DNA from 2 places in the Leuconostoc suionicum genome. Region 1 is predicted to be linked to the other one. Evidence: predicted binding sites of a transcription regulator. Region 1 holds the regulator's gene; the other holds the start of a gene.
What was found. Region 1 encodes Rex, which represses fermentation and respiration genes when NADH is low (regulators of the CRP and FNR family bind a similar motif). Its sites were predicted from a motif close to TTGTGAANTANTTCACAA; they were not measured.
Positions count from the first base shown of each region.

Region 2: adhE (bifunctional acetaldehyde-CoA/alcohol dehydrogenase) is a predicted target of Rex. The motif match lies at 4,518-4,535, and genes of this name have one in related genera.

Region 1 covers NZ_CP015247.1:1,701,639-1,716,268, reverse strand. The annotation lists gene ptsP (phosphoenolpyruvate--protein phosphotransferase) at 1-1,107, shown strand, start outside; gene tsaB (tRNA (adenosine(37)-N6)-threonylcarbamoyltransferase complex dimerization subunit type 1 TsaB) at 1,221-1,931, shown strand; gene rimI (ribosomal protein S18-alanine N-acetyltransferase) at 1,915-2,472, shown strand; gene rimI (ribosomal protein S18-alanine N-acetyltransferase) at 2,450-2,860, shown strand; gene tsaD (tRNA (adenosine(37)-N6)-threonylcarbamoyltransferase complex transferase subunit TsaD) at 2,853-3,869, shown strand; gene A6B45_RS08610 (redox-sensing transcriptional repressor Rex) at 3,967-4,617, shown strand; gene A6B45_RS08605 (lipid II:glycine glycyltransferase FemX) at 4,624-5,661, shown strand; gene A6B45_RS08600 (HAD-IIB family hydrolase) at 5,728-6,546, shown strand; gene A6B45_RS08595 (FUSC family protein) at 6,556-7,038, opposite strand; gene A6B45_RS08590 (nitroreductase family protein) at 7,131-7,874, shown strand; gene A6B45_RS08585 (type I phosphomannose isomerase catalytic subunit) at 7,908-8,867, shown strand; gene A6B45_RS08580 (mannose/fructose/sorbose PTS transporter subunit IIA) at 9,120-10,070, shown strand; gene A6B45_RS08575 (PTS mannose/fructose/sorbose transporter subunit IIC) at 10,110-10,916, shown strand; gene A6B45_RS08570 (PTS system mannose/fructose/sorbose family transporter subunit IID) at 10,931-11,845, shown strand; gene A6B45_RS08565 (DUF956 family protein) at 11,922-12,281, shown strand; gene A6B45_RS08560 (YitT family protein) at 12,315-13,148, shown strand; gene groES (co-chaperone GroES) at 13,272-13,556, shown strand; gene groL (chaperonin GroEL) at 13,585-14,630, shown strand, end outside.
Region 2 covers NZ_CP015247.1:113,233-119,448, reverse strand. The annotation lists partial or broken gene A6B45_RS00660 (DUF998 domain-containing protein) at 1-81, shown strand, start outside; gene rlmD (23S rRNA (uracil(1939)-C(5))-methyltransferase RlmD) at 153-1,643, shown strand; gene adhE (bifunctional acetaldehyde-CoA/alcohol dehydrogenase) at 1,676-4,378, opposite strand; gene A6B45_RS00645 ((S)-acetoin forming diacetyl reductase) at 4,611-5,387, opposite strand; gene A6B45_RS00640 (hypothetical protein) at 5,514-6,197, shown strand; gene thiD (bifunctional hydroxymethylpyrimidine kinase/phosphomethylpyrimidine kinase) at 6,214-6,216, opposite strand, start outside.

The DNA.
Region 1 (14,630 bases):
GTGGTTGGTTCTGAAAAAGCAACAGTTGAAGTTTCTAGTGGTGATTTGGTTATTGTTGATGGCTTGACAGGTGATGTAATTGTTAATCCTGATGCCGATACACTTGCTACTTATCAAAAAAAGGCAGCCGATTATTTCGCACAACGTGCGGAATGGGCTAAATTGAAAGATGAGAAATCAGTGTCTGCTGATGGTAAAGAATTTATCGTTGGTGCTAACATTGGCGCACCAAAAGATATGCAAGCTGTTTTAGACAATGGTTCTGAAGGCGTTGGTTTGTATCGAACAGAATTCTTGTATATGGAATCTGATCATTTACCAACTGAAGATGAACAGTTTGAGGCTTACAAGGCTGTTGTCGAACAAATGGGTGACAAGCCCGTTACAGTTCGTACGATGGATATTGGTGGCGACAAACATCTTGATTATTGGAAATTACCTGAAGAAGAGAATCCGTTCTTAGGTTATCGTGCCATTCGTATTTCATTGGATCAGACTGATATTTTTCGCACGCAATTACGTGCATTGATACGGGCATCTGCGTTTGGCAACTTATGGATTATGTTCCCAATGATTGCAACACTAAGCGAATTCCGTGCTGCTAGAAAAATTTACCTTGAAGAACGTGAAAAGCTTGAAAAAGCGGGCGTGGCTACGGGTGAAGTTAAGTTGGGTATTATGATAGAAATTCCAGCTGCAGCAATTTTAGCCGATAAATTTGCCAAAGAAGTTGATTTCTTCTCTATTGGTACGAATGATTTGATTGCCTATACAATGGCTGCGGATCGTGGAAATGATCGTGTGGCGTATTTGTATCAACCTTATAATCCGTCTATCTTACGATTAATTAATACTGTGATTTCAGCTGCGCACAAAGAGGGCAAGTTTGTCGCAATGTGTGGTGAGATGGCTGGTGATCCTGTGGCAGTGCCACTATTAGTGGGTATGGGATTAGATGAGTTTTCAATGAGTGCGCCATCTGTTTTGCAAACTCGTTCCTTGATGAAAAAGCTCAACACAGCTGACATGAAAGTGTTGGCTGAAAAAGCATTGGACGTTGAAACGAACGACGAAGTGATTGAGTTAGTTAAGAAAGCAACCAAGTAATGTTTAGAAAAAGCGCCATTGGCGTTTTTTTTTGCTTTATAACCGTTTTTACAACTACTAATAAATATAACAATTCTCCTTCAAGTTTTATTATTTGTGATAAAATTAAACTTATGAAGATTTTAGCATTTGATACAAGTAACCAACCACTAACAGTGAGCTTGGCAGAAAATAATAGCGTAAAAAACGTTTTCACTACCAATGTAGCACGTAACCATTCCATTCAGTTGTTACCAGCAATTCGAGATATTGTGGCCTCTGAAAATTGGGCACTACAAGATATCGATCGTGTTGTTGTGGCTCAAGGGCCAGGATCGTTTACGGGATTAAGAATTGGTGTCACAGTGGCAAAAGTTTTAGCCGATACCTTGGATGCTGAATTATGTGGTGTATCTAGCTTAGCCATTTTAGCGGAACAAGTTAAAGCTGACGGGCTAGTGGTACCACTATTTAACGCCCGCAATAGAAACGTTTTTGCTGGTGTATATCAAAATGGCGTGAGTATATTTGCTGAATCTCATCAGCCAATTACAAATCTATTTGCTTTTTTGGAATCAAAGGACGCACCAATTACTTTTTTGGGTGATACCTCAGAATTTAGTGATGAAATGCAAACGCTTTTTGGTGAACGCGCAAAAATTTTGTCACCAGAAGAGAGTTTACCGGATGGGGTGGGTATTGTAACACTTGGGTTGCAAGAAACACCTACAGAAAATATTCAGGATTTTAATCCAAATTATCTACGCAAAACGCAAGCAGAGCTGAACTGGATTGCTGCTCATCCTGGTGAGGATAAACCAGAAAACTATGTTTTTGAAATTTAGAAAATCAAAGCATTTATTAAATAGTTTGCCAAAATATACCGAAAAAGTCGTTGATGTCCAAGGGACAACATTCTTATTAAGGCGAGCTACGATGTCAGACATCGATATGCTAATAAAAATTGAAGAAGCAGTTTATAATGGTTCAGCGCCATGGCTTTTACGTGATTTTGTGAGTGAACTGTCACGTCCCCATGTCCGACTGTATTTGGTCATTGAACGACGTGGTCAAATTGTTGGTTTTGCTGGTGCTGCTTTACGCACTGACATTCATGACATGCATATTACTAATATAGCTGTCCTGCCCGTGTGGCAAAATAGCGGCTTAGGCACGATGCTCATGCAAGAGCTGAAATTGTTTACCAAAAAAACCGATGTGTCATCAATGACTTTGGAGGCCAGAGTGTCCAACATAGGCGCACTGGCATTGTATGAACGACTAGGCTATAAGCAAACAGGTATTAAGAAAGGATATTACCTCGATAATCGCGAAGATGCGGTATCGATGGCACTACACTTTGATGATTCGACGAGCAACAACTGAAGATATTGACTTGATATGGCATATAGCCGATGCTGCTTTTGGATCATCCCCTTGGCCCAAAAGCGTTTTTGAACATGATTTAGCTAGTCCCAGGACAGCTTATTTTATCGGGGATGGTGGTTTTGTTGGTGTCACGACAATACTTGATGAAGCTGAAATTGTTAGTGTTGCAGTACATCCTGATTATCAAAAACAAGGTGTAGCACAGAACATTTTTAAACATATTTTTAATATGAAGCAAGTTACTCGATTTTTGCTTGAAGTATCAGCACAAAATGGAGGCGCCCAAGCATTATATAGAAAACTGGGATTTACAGAGTATTATCGTCGTGAAAAATATTATAGAAATGGTGATGATGCAATTATGATGGAGAAAAAAATTGACTAAAATAATTTCCTTTGAATCAAGTGCGGATGAAACAAGTGTCGCCATTGTTGAAGACGGTAACATTGTTCTAAGCAACAGTGTGGCTACTCAAATTAATTCACATCAACGCTTTGGTGGTATTGTTCCTGAAGTGGCTAGTAGACATCATATTGAATGGATTACCCGGGTACTAAATGATGCTTTAGACACGGCTCATGTAGAACCCAAAGCGCTTGATGCGGTTGCTGTAACATATGGACCGGGACTAGTCGGCTCTTTATTAGTAGGCTTAATGGGGGCGAAAACATTTGCTCTGGCGCATGGTTTGCCAGTTATTCCAGTTAATCACTTAGCAGGCCATATTGCGGCGGCAAATTTCAACAAACCAATTAAATATCCAGCCATGGCATTAATGGTTTCTGGTGGACATACTGAACTTGTATTGATGCGTGAAGAAAATCAATTTGAAGTCATTGGTGAAACACGTGATGACGCAGCAGGAGAAAGCTTTGACAAAGTTGGGCGGCTATTAAATTTGCCGTATCCTGCTGGGAAGACAATTGATGAGATGGCTCATAGAGGCCAACCAACCATTAAATTTCCAACTGCCATGGCACATGAAGATAACTATGATTTTAGTTTTTCTGGTTTGAAGAGTGCGGTAATTAATTATGTGCATCACGCCAATCAAAAAGAGGAAACAATCAACCAGGATGATTTGGCGACTAGCTTTCAAAATGCTGTTGTTGATGCATTAATTGGTCGAACAAAACGAGCATTAGAAAATTTTCCCGTTAAAAGTTTCGTATTAGCTGGCGGTGTCGCCGCAAATTCTCAATTACGTGAAGAATTGACTATGCTATTAAACGATTTTCCAAAGACAGAATTTATCCCCGTTCCGATGCAGTATACAGGGGATAATGCGGCAATGATTGGTGCTGCAGGTTATTGGAATTACAAGAAAAATATTTTTGCTGATTTAGATTTAAACACGGATCCGGGATTAGATTTTGAATTGTTACAATCTTGACATCATTGTGAAAACATCACTATCTTTTGCTAAAACCTTTTTATATATGGTATACTAGTTATGCAAAAGTTCACAAGTTTAACTAATGGAGATAATTATGACTCAACAACCTAAAATACCGCGTGCAACTGCTAAGCGGCTACCTATATATTTTCGTTATCTAACATTTTTACATGATGCTGGCAAGGAACGGATTTCTTCCTCAGAGTTGAGTGAAGCTATTAAGTTCGATGCGGCAACAATTCGTCGAGATTTTTCATATTTTGGTGCGCTAGGTAAGCGTGGCTATGGTTATGATGTCAAAGCGCTTTTAGATTTTTTTGCCAATGTATTGGACCAAGATAGCTTAATTAATGTGGCTTTAATTGGTGCTGGTAACCTTGGACAAGCGCTGTTGAATTTCAATTTCCATCAATCATCAAATATGCGTATTGCAGCAGCATTTGATGCTGACGAAAAACGTGCGGGTACAATTTTATCAGGTGTGCCTATTTATTCTATGGCAGAATTACAAGAACAGATGACAGCACAACGCATCAATATCGCGATTCTAACTGTTCCTCAAGGCGTAGCACAAGAAATAACAGACCAATTAGTAGAAACGAGCGTTAAGGGCATTTTAAACTTTACACCGGTGCGTGTAACTGTTCCGGCAGGTGTTCGTGTACAAAACGTTGACTTAACAAATGAATTACAGACGTTAGTTTATTTCATCGAAAACTACGGCTCAATTACGACAGGACTATAATTTCACATGACTATTTTAAATTTAGATGATTCCAAAAAAGTAACTGATTACCAGCAATTCGTTCGTGAAAATCCCCGTGGGCAAGTAACACAGGATCCATTGTGGGGAGAGTTAAAATCCAACTGGGGACACATTTACGTTTACCACGAAACTGACGGAAAAATTGATGCCGCTATGTCTATTTTAACCGTCGAAGCAGTGCCAGGAAAACTATTAGCTTATGTTGGCCGAGGGCCAGTAGCTGATGTTGAGGATATTGACTTGATTAAGTCAATGATTAATGAAGCATTGACGGCTTTGCCAGATAATGTATTTTTGGTACGTATGGATCCTGAGGTATCATATTCTGATGCGTTAAATCAAAAGTATATTGATGCTGGATTTAAAACAAGAAACAAACAAGTTGAGCATATGCATGGTAACATTCAACCACGTAAGAATGTTGTTTTGTACTATGATGGTCGTGGTGAAGGGGCTAAACCCATTACAAATGAAGAAGAGTTAATGCTTCATTTTAAGCCGAAAGTCAGAAATGATATTCGTCGTGCTTTTCGTGACGGGGTTACTGTTACAAGTGGTGATAGTGAAGAAGACATTCGCGCATTGTTTGATACATATGTATCGATGGCGAAGAGCCATGGTATTACCCATCGACCAATTGACTATTTCTTACGAATGCAAAAGTTATGGGCTGGCACGGGATTATTCCGTGTTTATCTAGCCCATTATGAAAATCAAGTTATTGCCAGTGGCCTTGGTTTCTCTTATGGTGATGAAATTTGGTATATGTACGCTGGTTCATATCGTGAATTTGGAAAGCATAATGCGCCTGCAGCTATTCAATATGAGATGCTTAAGTGGGGACTTGAATTAAGCAAAGTTGAGTACGATTTTGGTGGCATCGGTGAGTTTGATAATTCAGATGGATTGTACAAATTCAAGCATGAATTTGCTTACCATGATCCCCATGCTGAGTATATTGGTGAACTAGATTGGGTAATTGATGAATCTGGTTATCAAGAATATCTTAAACAATTTGAATGAAATTAGCGCTTAACGGCGCTTTTTTGGTACAATTGAAAGATAGTATTTACGAGTAGGAGACAAGGAATGTCAATTAAATTAATTGCGTCGGACATGGATGGCACGTTTTTAACGGCAAATGACGAATATAGTCAAGCTAGATTTGAACGCGTTTTATCAGTCATGAAGACACGCGATATGCGTTTTGTTGCGGCTTCAGGGCGCCAAGTTAAAAATCTACAACAATTGTTTGCCCCAACAATTAATAATGGCTTTGAAATGGATTTTGTTGGTTCCAATGGTGCAGTTGTATCAACATTTGACCAACAATTGTATTCGGTACATTTGTCAGCTAATCAATTAGAAAAGGTCATTGACTGGAATGCTAAAAATCCGGAGTCAGCGGAAAACATTATTATCATGACAGGTGATAAAGGCACATACGTGTCTAACCATGCTACGGGTCAAGTTGCGGAAATGGTTTTTCAATTTTATCCCAACGTCAAGCAAGTTGAAAAATTAATGCAAGTTGATGATCACATTTTGGGTATTACTTTTGTGTGGCCAAATAATGAAGTGCAGCAACATGTATCAGCGCTTAGAAATATTTTTGGCAACGAATTGCACGCAACTGGGTCAGGATTTGGCTCTGTTGATGTTTTAGGAAAAGGTGTGGATAAGGCAGCAGGGCTACAAGTTTTGCAGGATTACTACAATGTTTTAGATAGTGAAGTGATGGTATTTGGCGATAACGGTAATGATTTAGAGATGTTGACTAAATACGAAAATGGGTTCGTGATGCCTAATGCGGAGCCGTTTATGCAACAAAGAGTAACTAAAAAAGCCGTCGATGTGAACACAAACGACGGTGTTTTGAAGACAATCGAACAATATTTAGGTATTTAAAAAAGCGGCTCACGTCGCTTTTTTTGGTGACCAAAATCGGTTAATCGCGATGGCTATGACCACACCGATGAAAGTATCAATAATACGGTCAATGACATAAACTATGGTTGCGCCAGCTGGAATGTTTAATGAGATCATTAATAAGGCAGCCATTGCCCCAATAACACCGCTATTGTAGTTGAAGCCATCCAATAAAACGATCACAACAATAACAAGTAGAGGTAAAAGAATCATGGAAACCCAAGCAGCTTGATGCGTTTGTTGGTGAATAATGAAATAAAATAGTGCAAAAGCACCACCAACTGTGTTGGAAATTAACCGCACCTTGGCAAAGTTAAGCGTTTTATCCCAACTTTCTCGCAGTGCAAAAACCGCCGCTAAACACGCAACAAAAGGCGGACGATTAAAAAAATAAAATGACGTGATGATTAGCATAACGGCTAGAGCAGTCTTTAATGTACGTAACCCTAATCGAAAATTCCCGAATTGCATAAATTTCTCCAATTAATATTTTATTATTTTATCATAATTTTATGGTACTATCTAGTTATGAATATTATTTGGCTTCATGAAAGGATTTTACTATGTCTAACCCAACCTTAGATGTGCTTAATCAACATATGTCCATACGTTCCTTTACAGATGAAATGGTCTCTGATCAACAGGTTTCAGAAATTATTCGTGCTGCAACTGCTGGGCCTAATATGAATAATTACCAACCAGTAACTTTTGTAGAAATTACGTCACAAGATATAAAAGCCGATATTACCACTAAAGTAGGCATGAAATATATTGAAACTGCGGCAAGATATTTTGTTGTAACAGTTGACTACAATAAAGATTTAATAGGCTTAAACGATGAACAGCGCCGTCAGGCAGAAGAGAACATACAGAGCTACGCAGTACTTGAAGGTGGTATTGTGAGCGCCGGAATTGCTCTCGGACGGGCTCAGGTTGCTGCTGAATCACTGGGATTGGGCAGTGTGACAATGGCTGGTGCATTAGGGGCTTTTGAAATTTACGAAGAGCATCTTAACTTGCCACGTTATGTGAAAGCGGTGATGGGCTTTTCAATCGGTCATCCGGCGGATAACCCTGGTATTAAGCCAAAACTTGGTGAAAGCGGCTTTTTGATGAAAGATCGCTATAAGCAATCACAGTTAGAAGAGGCAGTTACTGTTTATAATAAAGTGATGGTTGAATATTACGCGAATCGAGGTATTGAACGTTCCTGGACAGAAAACAATGCCCGAATGTTAACTCGTGAACAAAAAACAACACCATTATTGACGCAGTATGCTAAAGATAAAGGATTTAACCTAAAATAAAATTTTTTAAATAAAAATGAAAGCGATTACATTATGACGATATTACATTTACAAGCAGAGTTACATGAAAAGATGTGGGGTGGAAGCGCCTTGAAAGCCTTTAATTATAAAATTCCGAGTGATCATACTGGGGAGGCTTGGACAATTGCTGCCCATAGCAATGGACAATCTACTGTAATTAACGGGGAATTAGCAGGTCAAGGATTAAGTCGCGTTTGGCAAAACCATCCAGAGTTGTTTGGTGGTCATGGACGTGATGAAGCATTTCCACTATTAGTGAAAATTTTGGATGCCCATGAAAATCTATCAATTCAGGTTCATCCGAATGATGAACAGTCTCACGAAAAATTTGGCAAAACAGAAAGTTGGTATATTTTAGATGCAAAGCCAGGATCTAAAATATATTATGGTCATCATGCGAAAACACGAGATGAACTAAAAAAGATGGTTGATCAAAAAGAATGGCACAAGTTATTGCGCACGATTCCAGTGCAGAAAGGAGATTTCTTTTATGTCGCTTCTGGTACATTTCACGCTTTAGGGGCTGGCATTATTGCTCTTGAGATACAGCAGAGTTCTGACACAACATATCGATTCTACGACTTTGATCGAATTGATGCCACCACAAAAGAAAAGCGCCCGCTCCAAATTGAAGAGGCCTTAGCAGTTACGACTGTGCCTCATGTAGATCCTACCTTAATTCAAGATACAACGATTGTTGATCAAACTGTCATTGAACGTTTGGTAGTAGCAACAAAATTTACCATAGATAAGTTGTTGGTTCGCGGTCCATCATTGTTTGAACAAACTCATCATTATGAACTGTTTACAGTGATTGAAGGGTCCGGTTTTATCGATGCCGATCAAATCAAAAAAGGTGATAGTTTTATCGTATTGAGTGATGCAAAAAACTACCGATTAGATGGTGATATGACACTCATACGCAGTTTTGTCACGCCTACAACAACAAATAAAGACGTATTTGTGAGATAAGTTTAGAAGATGTCGCTAAATTGTAAGTTATTATTTCATTAGTTTTCATCACAATTTACTTTTAGAAAAATTATTTTATGAAAAGAAAATACAAGGTATGTAAGAAAAGGTGAAAGCTTGTACTTTTTTGTAAACTAGGATTATAATTAAATATGTAAACGGTAACAAAAAACTTACTTGAAAGCGTTTACAAAACTGTTTTGTTCCGTTATAATCATATAGTAAGTATTTTAATGAGAAGGAGATAACCGTATGGTTAATCTAATTATTGCCAGTCACGGAGACTTTGCAAAAGGTATACTGATGTCGGGTTCAATGATTTTCGGTGAACAAGAAAATGTTGAAGTTGTTACATTTTTACCTAATGAAGGTCCAGATGACTTAGATAAACATTTTCAAGAAGCACTAGCCAAGTTCAACAATGACGATCAAGTCTTGTTTTTAGTTGATTTGTGGGGTGGCTCACCATTCAATCGTGCTAGTCTGATTCAAAAACAAAATCCAGAAAAAATGGCTATTGTAGCTGGATTGAATTTGCCAATGCTAATTGAAGCGTATGCTGGTCGGTTAAGTCAAGATACAGCAGCCGGTTTGGCGACTTATTTGGTTCCAGTCGCTAAAGACGGTGTGAAGTCAGTTCCGGAGGCTGAGGAGGATACCTCTGCGGATAACGCAACTAAAGCATCTACAGCAGGTTTGAAAGAGGGACACATTAATATTAAGTTAGCGAGATTGGATACTCGTTTGCTTCACGGTCAAGTCGCCACTGCATGGACACCTGATTCAAAAGCAAATCGCATTATCGTTGTTTCAGATGCGGTTGCAAAAGACGAATTACGCAAAAGTTTGATTCAGCAAGCTGCGCCTAACAATGTCCGTGCAAACGTTGTGCCAATCAGTAAAATGATTGAGGTTGCAAAAGACGATCGTTTTGGTGGCGTTGATGCTTTCTTGTTGTTTGAGACTGTTGAGGATGTTTTGGCTGCTGTTGAAGGCGGGGTTCCAATCAAAACGTTGAATGTGGGATCGATGGCACATTCAGAAGGAAAAACAATGGTCAATAAGGTCTTATCAATGGATAAGACTGATGTCGCGGCCTTTGAAAAGTTACGTGATTTAGGTGTTGAATTCGATGTTCGAAAGGTTCCTAATGATAGTAAGGCTAACTTGTTTGAATTGATTAAGAAAGCGAATGTTAAATAATTTTACATGAAAAATGTTTAATTAAGAAAGGTGTCTAATATGTCTGTTATTGCGATAGTGTTAGTCGTAATTATTGCCTTCTTTGCAGGTATGGAAGGTATTCTTGATGAATTTCAAATTCATCAACCACTAGTATCAGCCACGTTGATTGGTTTAGTAACTGGTCATCTTACGGCAGGTATTATTCTAGGTGGTACATTACAAATGATTGCTTTAGGTTGGGCTAATATTGGGGCTGCTGTTGCTCCGGATATTGCTTTGGCCTCAGTAGCCTCTTCGATTATTATGGTTAAGGGTGGCGATTTCTCAGGAACTGGTATTTCAGTGGCTGTTGCTTCTGCTATTCCGTTGGCTGTTGCCGGTCTTTTCTTAACCATGATTGTTCGTACTATTGCGGTGGGTTTGACTCACGGTGCTGATGCTGCCGCTAAAGAAGGAAAAATAGGTACAATTGAACGATTGCACTTGTTTGCTCTTATATTACAGGGTCTACGTATTGCCATTCCGGCTGCAATATTAATTGCTGTTCCTGCAGCAGCTGTTCGAGCAGTATTAACATCAATGCCTGAATGGTTGACCGGTGGTATGACAATCGGTGGTGGTATGGTTGTTGCCGTAGGTTATGCCTTGGTTATCAATATGATGGCAACACGTGAAGTATGGCCATTCTTCGCCATTGGTTTTGCACTTGCAGCTGTTAGTGAACTGACATTAATTGCTTTAGGTGCAATCGGTCTTGCTCTTGCTTTGATTTATATTAATTTGTCAAAGATGGGTGGTAACAACAACGGCGGCGGTTCAAATGGTGGCGGCGATCCAGTCGGCGACATTTTGAATAAGTACTAGAAAGGGGCAAGATAATGGCTGAAACAAAAATTGAACTAACACGAAAAGATCGTATGTCAGTTGCATGGCGTTCACAATTCTTGCAAGGATCATGGAACTACGAACGTATGCAAAACGTTGGATGGGCTTATGCCATGATTCCGGCGATTAAAAAGTTATACAAGTCAAAAGAAGATCGTTCTGCGGCCTTGCAGCGACATCTAGAATTTTTTAACACTCATCCTTATGTTGCTTCACCTATTCTTGGTGTGACATTGGCCTTGGAAGAAGAACGTGCCAACGGTGCTCCGATTGATGATACTGCTATTCAAGGGGTTAAGATTGGTATGATGGGTCCGCTAGCTGGAATTGGTGATCCTGTCTTTTGGTTTACGATTCGACCAATTATAGGTGCATTAGGTGCATCCTTAGCAATGAGCGGTAATATTCTTGGCCCTATCCTGTTCTTTGTTCTTTGGAATATTATCCGTATGGCCTTCTTATGGTATACACAAGAATTTGGTTATAAAGCTGGTAGCGCCATCACACAAGATTTATCAGGTGGCTTACTAAAAGATATTACCAAAGGTGCTTCGATTCTAGGAATGTTTATCTTAGCGGTCCTAGTTGAACGTTGGGTATCAATTAAATTTACTCTTCAGTTACCTGCAAAGAAGTTGTCCGAAGGGGCTTATATTAACTTCCCAAATGGCGCCGTTACAGGTGGACAATTACAAAAAATTCTAAGTGAACAGGCATCAGGGTTGTCTTTAACTAAAGTAGCGCCTAATACTTTACAAAGTAACTTAGATAGCTTGATTCCTGGTTTGATGGGTCTTTTGTTGACATTCTTGGCAATGTGGTTGTTAAAGAAGAAGGTTTCTCCAATTGTTATGATTATTGGTATTTTCATCTTTGGTATCGCAATGCATGCTTTAAACATAATGTAATAAAATTTCTGATAAAAGTGCTTGTCGATGAGGCGAGCGCTTTTGTCAATACATAAGAAGTTAGGGGAAAGAAATCATGGTACAATCTTTGAATACGACGGCAGAATTGACAACACCGGGGATTTCTTATCTTGGTATTGGGGCTAAATATGGTAAGATTTTAGTAGGTGATAGGGCATTTGAGTTTTTCAATGATAATAACGTTGAAGATTACATTCAAATTCCATGGCAAAATGTCACGGCCGTATATGTACACGTTTCAGGAGAACGAGTAAGTCGTCGATTTAAAATTAAAACGGATAAGGTAGATTTGGATTTTTCTGCTAAGGAGTCAGGTAGCGTACTTAAAGTAATGCGTGAGCATCTTGGAAATGAAAAAATACTACGAATGCCTACTTTATGGGACACAATCCGGTCACACTTTAAACACAAATAAATTTTCAAATGCCACAAACAATGAGGATACTAAATGAAACTACTTAAAAACTATCAAGCACTACGCTATATCGTTATTGTAATGGCACTGGAAATTGTGGCAATTAGTATCAATTTTTTCTATGCACCCGCAAAGGTTGCTGCCGGTGGTGCTACGGGATTTGCTATTTTGATGAATGAATTGGTTGGATTTGATCGTGCAGCAACTGTTTTGGTTGTTAATTTGATTATGATTGTTTTGGCGGGTGTTTTTTTAGATCGCGGTACGACGGCTCGAATTGCATTTGGCAGTATTGTGTTGCCAATTTTGTTAAAAATCACACCGAGCTTTCAAGTATTGCACGATAGAACATTTTCTGTATTAGTTGGTGGCAGTATTTTCGCGGTAGGTGTAGCATTGCTATACCGTATTGATGCCTCAAGTGGAGGTACAGCAGTACCGCCAATGATTTTTAAAAAATATTTTCGTATCTCACCAGCGTTGTCATTATTGGCAATTGATACGATTGTATCATTAGGAAACTTGGCTACTGAAGGGCTAGAAGCGCTGATTTTGGCATTGTTTTCATTAGTTATTACTGCCGTGGTCATGAATTATATTGAGACAGGATTAGATCGTCGTAAAATGGTTTATATCACGACAAATGACCGTATTGATGATCTGAAAAAGTATTTAATTGATGGCGACAAAGGTTTTACAATTATGGATGTACTTGGTGGTTATATGGGCGATGGCCGAGAAATGCTTATGGTTGTTCTTGATAATCACGAATATAATCATTTTTTGCGTGGTATTCACCAAGTTGATCCTGAGGCATTCACAATTGCTTACGATATTTCTGAAGCTCATGGTGGTACATTTTTTTAAAGACATGATGTTTATATCATGTCTTTTTTGTTGACATTTAGTACGATAGTGATATACTTAAAGTTGTAATTAGCACTCATTATAAAAGAGTGCTAAAAAAGAAAATCTCGGAGGTATGAATCCATGTTGAAGCCATTAGGTGATCGTGTGATTATTGAAGTAACGGAAGCTGCAGAAGAAACTGTCGGTGGGATTGTTTTGGCAAGTAATGCCAAAGACAAGCCTGTTACTGGTAAAGTTGTAGCTGCGGGTACGGGTTATGTCTTAAATGATGGCACAGTCCGTGATTTGACAGTTAAAGTCGGTGATGAAGTCTTGTTTGATAAGTATGCAGGACAAGAAGTGTCATTTGAGGGGCAAGATTACTTAGCATTGCACGAAAAAGACATTGTTGCAGTCGTCGAATAATTATCAAATCAAAGGAGATATTTAAATCATGGCTAAAGAATTAAAGTTTTCAGAAGATGCACGCGCAAAGATGAAGGCGGGTGTTGATAAACTAGCTGATACAGTTAAAACTACAATTGGACCAAAGGGTCGTAACGTGGTCTTGGAACAATCATACGGTGCACCAACAATTACAAACGATGGTGTGACAATTGCCAAGGCAATTGAATTAGAAGATCATTTTGAAAATATGGGTGCTAAGCTTGTAGCTGAAGTTGCTTCAAAGACAAACGATATCGCAGGTGATGGTACAACAACTGCTACTGTTTTGACTCAAGCAATTGTTGGTGAGGGCTTGAAGAATGTGACTGCCGGTGCTAATCCTGTTGGTATTCGAACAGGAATTGAAAAAGCTACTGCTGCAGCCGTTGCAAAGCTGCATGAAATGTCACACACAGTTAATACTAAAGATGAAATTGCACAAATTGCATCAATTTCAGCCGCCAATGAAGAAGTTGGTGAATTAATTGCTGAAGCAATGGATAAAGTTGGTAATGACGGTGTAATCACCATCGAAGAATCAAAGGGTATCGAAACAACACTTGATGTTGTTGAGGGTATGCAATTTGATCGTGGTTACATGTCACAATACATGGTGACTGACAATGACAAAATGGAAGCCAACTTAGATAATCCATACATCTTGATTACTGATAAGAAGATTGGTAACATTCAAGATATTTTGCCAGTATTGCAAAGTGTTGTTGAACAAGGACGTGCTTTGTTAATCATTGCTGACGATATTACTGGTGAAGCATTGCCAACACTAGTTTTGAACAAGATGCGCGGTACATTTAATGTTGTTGCGGTTAAGGCACCAGGATTTGGTGATCGCCGTAAGGCACAATTGGAAGATATCGCTATCTTAACTGGTGGTACAGTAATCACTGAAGATCTTGGTTTGAATTTGAAGGATGTTACAATTGATCAACTTGGTCAAGCTTCAAAGATTAACATCACAAAGGATAACACAACAATTGTTGAAGGTTCAGGTGATAAGGGTGCTGTCGCATCTCGTGTTGACACAATCAAGCA
Region 2 (6,216 bases), 430 kb from region 1:
AGTTGGATATTGCTACTATTTCAAAACATCTATCGACTCTATTATCACACTTATCAAACATTCGTAGTCCCCATCTCCTGACTTTTCATGCTATCATGTTATGATGGTTACATAATAATGAACCTTGGGCATTGCAATGCAGAAAGATGAATATGACAGAACAAAACAAGCGACCTTATCAAAAAGGTCGCAACAATAACGGTAAAAAACCATATTATGGTAAAAATTTTGACCCACGTAAGTCTGGCGCACCAAGAAACAACACGAGTGAAGGTGTTAACGTACGTGTTGGCCAAAACTTTCCATTAACAATCAAGCGCCTCGGTATTAATGGTGAAGGAATTGGCTACTTTAAACGTAAGATCGTATTTGTACCTGGCGCTTTACCTAATGAAGTGGCTGTTGTAAAGGTTACTGAAGTAGAACCAAAATATATCGCCGCTAAAGTCTTGAAAATACGTGAGAAATCTCCGGATAGAGTGAAACCGCTTGATGAATTCGCAGATAGTGTTGGTGGATTTGAATTGGAGCATATGAATTATCCAGCACAATTGCGCTTCAAAAAAGATGTACTCGTGCAATCACTTGAAAAATTTCAACCAAAGGGCTGGTCTAATTATGACATACGTGACACAATCGGTATGGATCATCCGTATGAATACCGTAACAAAGCCCAATTCCCCGTTCGAAAAATTGGCGATGAACTGCGTGTCGGTATGTATAAACGTGGTAGCCATGATTTGGTTGATTTACCAGTTGTACATACACAAACCCCAGCCACGATGAAAGTTATGCGTACCGTTCGTGAATTACTCGATAAATTATCTGTCTCAATCTACAATGAAGATAAAAATCGTGGTACGGTAAAAACTATTGTTGCTCGTGTATCTCAGACAACAGGCGAAGTACAACTAACATTTATCACAAACACAGATGGATTCCCTGGTGATACTGCATTGATTGAAGCAATCAATCAGGCTCTACCAGAAGTTAGTGGTATTTTTCAAAATTATAATCCCGGTCGTACTAGCCTCGTTTGGGGTGAAGAAACACTTAAGCTTTGGGGTAAAGACTACATCGAAGAAAAGGTGCTCGGGAAAACATTCCAATTGTCACCACGTGCTTTCATGCAGTTAAATCATACGCAAATGTCCGTGGTTTATAATCAAGCCTTGGCAGCACTTGATTTGACGCACGCTGATAAACTAGTCGATGCATATTCTGGTGTAGGTACAATCGGTCTGTCCTTAGCTGACAAGGCTGGCGAAGTTCGTGGTATGGAAATTATCCCCGAGGCAGTTGAAGATGCCAATCAAAATGCTACTTTAAATCATATTAGTAATGCTCACTATGAGGTGGGCACGGCTGAAAAACTGTTCCCTAAGTGGCAAGCAGAAGGATGGATAGCTGATGCATTAGTTGTTGATCCACCACGCACAGGTTTAGACACTGCACTGCGTCGAGAAATTTTGCGCACACAACCTGAAAAGTTCGTGTATATTTCATGTAACGCCTCAACTTTAGCTCGTGATTTGGTTGATTTATCAAAAGCCTACCAAGTTGATTACATCCAAAGTATTGACATGTTCCCTCAAACTGCCCGTTGGGAGGGCGTTGTTAAATTGACAAAACGTCAAAAATAAAAAGACCTTACTTAATTGTAAGGTCTCTTTTTTTAAAACTGGTTTTTCAATAATTGACGAATTTCTGCCAAGCTTGGTTGGCGAGGGTTTCCCGGCGTGCATTGATCATTGTAAACTAAGTCAATCATCTTTTCTAACTTTGCATCAAAGTCATGCTTTGAAACACCGTTGCCAGATAGTGTTTGATTGACACCCACTGATGCAGCCAACTTCTTGATTTCTGCAATCAATACATCGACCAATTCAGCATCCGTTTCACCTTTCAAACCTAAGTAACGTGCAATATCAGCATAATCTTTTTGTGCTGTATAGGTTTCGTAACGTGGATATGGTGTGCGCTTTACATTTCCTGTTACTGCATTAAACTTAATCACATGTGGCATTGCAATAGCGATTGCCATACCGTGAGGTAGTCCGAATTCTCCACCAGTCTTGTGTGCTAGTGAGTGGTTAAGTCCCAAGAAGGCATTCGCAAATGACATGCCAGCCAATGTTGACGCATAGTGCATCTTTGTGCGCGCATTCTGACCTTCCTTAGTTGGGTGTTTAGGATCATAATTGTATGAATTTGTTAAGTTATCAAAAATCAACTTAATAGCTTGTAATGCCCAAGGGCGTGTAAATTCAGAAGCCATTACTGAAACGTATGATTCCAAAGCATGTGACAAAGCATCTAATCCTGACCAAGCTACCGTGTGTTGTGGTACGGTCATAACAAATTCTGGATCAACAATAGCAACTTCCGGTGTCAATTCATAATCGGCTAATGGATACTTTACATGTGTTTCATCATCTGTAATAACGGCAAATGGTGTCACTTCTGATCCAGTACCTGAAGTTGTTGGAATAGCAACCATTTGTGTCAAACGTGCGTGGTAAAACTTAACGATTCGCTTACGAATATCCATAAACTTTTGTTGTAGTTCTAAGAATAGATCTTTAATCGCCTCGTCATCTTCTAGAATGCCTTCATGGCGTGTCGAATATTCGTACAAGAACCGACCAATTTTACCAGCGTCAAGTGCCGAACCACCGCCAAGTAAAATAACTGTATCTGGTTTGAAGTCTGCCATTTGGCGAGCAATCTCAACAGCTTGTGACAATGTTGGGTCAGGCTTAACTGAACCGTAGATATTTGTTTCAACCTGTTCTTGACGTAACTCAAGTTGACCCAGCACTCTACTGACAAATCCGAACTGAACCATACCAGGATCAGCGACAATAAATGCACGGTTTACAGTAGGTAAGTCTTGTAAATAAGTAATGGCGTTGGCTTCGTAATAAACTTCCTTAGGTAAACGAACCCATTGAGGACGATTACGGCGGCGAGCCACGGTCTTAATATTAAGTAAGTCGTATGTTGATAAGTTATGAGACAATGAATTCTTCCCCCATGATCCGGTACCAAGTGTCAACGATGGACGCATAGCATCTGTATAAATATCTCCAACACCACCGATTGAGTCAGGTTGGTTAACCAAAATACGTGATGCACCAATCGCGTCAGCATACTCTTTAACGAATGGATCATCTTGTGAGCCAATTTGAATTGCTGCGTTGTGTCCTGCGCCTTGATAGTTTAATAATGATTGAACAGTCTCAATAGCTTCTTCACGTTTCTCAACTTTATAAATTGAAAGTAATGGCGATAACTTTTCAGAAGATAACGCTTCACCTATGTTCTTCTGATCTAATTCGAACAAAAGTACATCTTTACCATCAGGAATCTTTACGCCAGCTTGTTCAGCAATCCAGCGACCCGACATACCAGCAACAGGGCCAGCAATACCAAATCCCTCTGCGTTAGGCTTAAAGACATAATCAGCAATTTTCTTGTAGTCTTTCTTAGGAACAAGATATGCACCTTGTTCTTGTAACTTAGTTAAAATTTCGTCATAGATTGGTGCTTGGATAACGGCTGAGTTTTCTGTGGCACAAATCATGCCGTTATCAAAACGCTTTGATAACAACAAATCAGACACGGCACGATCTGTGTCAACAGTTGCATCAATATAAACTGCACCGTTTCCAGCTCCAACACCCATTGATGGATTTCCTGACTTTAAAGCTGCATTAACCATTGATGGTCCACCAGTAGCTAAAATTGAAGCAATATGAGGATTTTGTATCAACGCACTTGTTGCATATAGTGATGGCTTTTCAATCCATTGGATAAAGTTTTCCGGTGCGCCTGCTTTAACCGCAGCATCATAAACAATTTGTGCAGCAAGCACTGATGACTTTTGTGCTTGAGGATGGAAAGCAAAGATAATTGTGTTACGCGTTTTTGCTGTCAACATTGATTTGAAAATAGTTGTCGATGTTGGATTTGTAGTTGGAACAATTCCTGCCAGAACACCTAGTGGCGCTGCCAGTTCAACTTTCCCTTGAATCTTATCTTCACTAATGACACCAACCGTTTTATCAAATTTAATAGCGTTGTAAACAGACTCTGATGCAAAACGGTTTTTCGTATCTTTGTCTTCTACAACACCACGACCCGTTTCATCATGAGCAGCGTGGGCTAATAGCAGTGAATTTTCTGAACCAGCTAAAGCCATAGCTGCAACAATTTTATCAACTTGTTCTTGAGAAAATGTTGAAAATTCAGCTAATGCTTTTTGTGATTTTTCTACCAAACCCTCGGTCATTTTCTCAGCTTGTGTCTGTAGTTCCGCTTTTTCTTCAGGTGTCAAAACCTTTTTTGCGGGCTTTTTTGCAATTGCTTCTGCCATAATTTTATGCTCCTTTACTTGCTCATTTATTAACAATATAAGTATATATCATCTCCTTTAAAAAAGCAACTGTATTTAAAAAAGTTTTTAAAACGTTGTTTTAATAGCATTTGGAAGCGCTAACATAAACAAGGAGTAATTGTATAGTAAATCACATGGAGGCCGTTTTGACAACAAAAAAATACCCCAAATTAAATATGTGGGATACTTTTTTATTTATTTTGAATACTTATTAACTAAATACCATACCGCCATCGACAATCAATGTTTGTCCAGTGACATAGTTTGAATCTTCACTTGAAAGGAAAGAAACGACATTAGCAACGTCTTCTGGTTCACTCAAACGTCCCATAGCGATTCCTTCAGAGAATTGTGCCATGCCCCACTCATCGTCTTTGCCAGCATTTACACTAACCTCATGAGCGATATCTTCCATCATTGGTGTTTTAACAATTCCAGGCGCAAATGCATTTACTGTAATACCAAACTCTGCTAATTCTCTAGCTGTTGTTTGTGTAATACCACGAATAGCAAACTTTGTTGATCCATAAGCAGTTAAATTAGCGTTACCTTGAACACCAGCTTGCGATGTTGCATTAATAATTTTGCCACCATGACCAAATTCTTTGAATGCGTCTACTGCTGCCTGAGTTCCCCAAACAATACCATTTACGTTAATGCCCCACGTCCAGTTCATGTCGTCTTCTGTGACAGACATGATTGGTGTCGTAGGAGCAACACCAGCATTATTAACAATTACATCAAAACCGTTAAACTTTTCTTTTGTTTCTTTAACAGCCGCAAAAACTTCATCACGTTTTGCTACGTCAGCCTTAATAGCGATGGCTTCTCCACCATTTCTATTAATTTCATCAGCTACTTTTTGTACTTTTTCAATATGACGTCCAACTAGGGCAACCTTAAACCCATCTTTTGACAATCGTTCTGCGATTGCTTGTCCAATTCCTTGACCAGCTCCAGTTACCAAAGCGACTTTATTTTCTGACATTGTTTTTTTCCTCACAATTTTCTAATGCATATATTCTATACCTTAATTGTGATTTTGTAAACTATCTTTAAAAACCTTTCTTAATGCTATAATAAGAAGATAATCAACTAAGGAAAAAATTACACAATGTACTATATAGATGGTCAATTTTATCAACTGGGATACAAACAAAAAATTAGTTTCTTTTTTATCTCTTTAATCATTAACTCATTTGGTAATGGATTAAGTGTGGCTAGCGCTATGGGTTCGGCCCCATGGACGGCTAGCGCCGCTAACTTAGCTAACACCACTGGATGGCAAATTAGTATCTTTTTAGCTATTACAGCTGTTTCTGTGGCCTTCTTAAATATGTGGTTAGCCATGCGTATCAATTGGTTACGATTATTTGGCAATATTTTCTTCGGTATGGCGTTTAGTATTTTAGTTGGCATATTCGCCAATTACTTTATCTCGCTGGGCATTCGTCAACTTAGTTGGTGGTGGCGTATTCCTCTTGACCTGTTTGGTATTTGGACAATTGGCGTGGCCATTTCTATATACCAGCGTGTCAATTGGATTCTTCACCCCTTAGATGATCTGACGAATATCTTACGCTTTGATTATTTCCGTGGCAATGCTAGTAAAGCTCAAATGAGTAATTTCGCTGTTGCAATTGGTATTTCGATTATTTGTCTCATCATTAGCCATCAAATAGTGGCGCTCGGTATTGGTACTGTCATGTCCTTCCTTTTACAGGGGCGTAATATTGCTTGGGCGGATCGTCATATTTTCAAACGACTTGTTCATGGTGATATCACCGGTGCATCATAATAAAAAAGAAGACAAATTA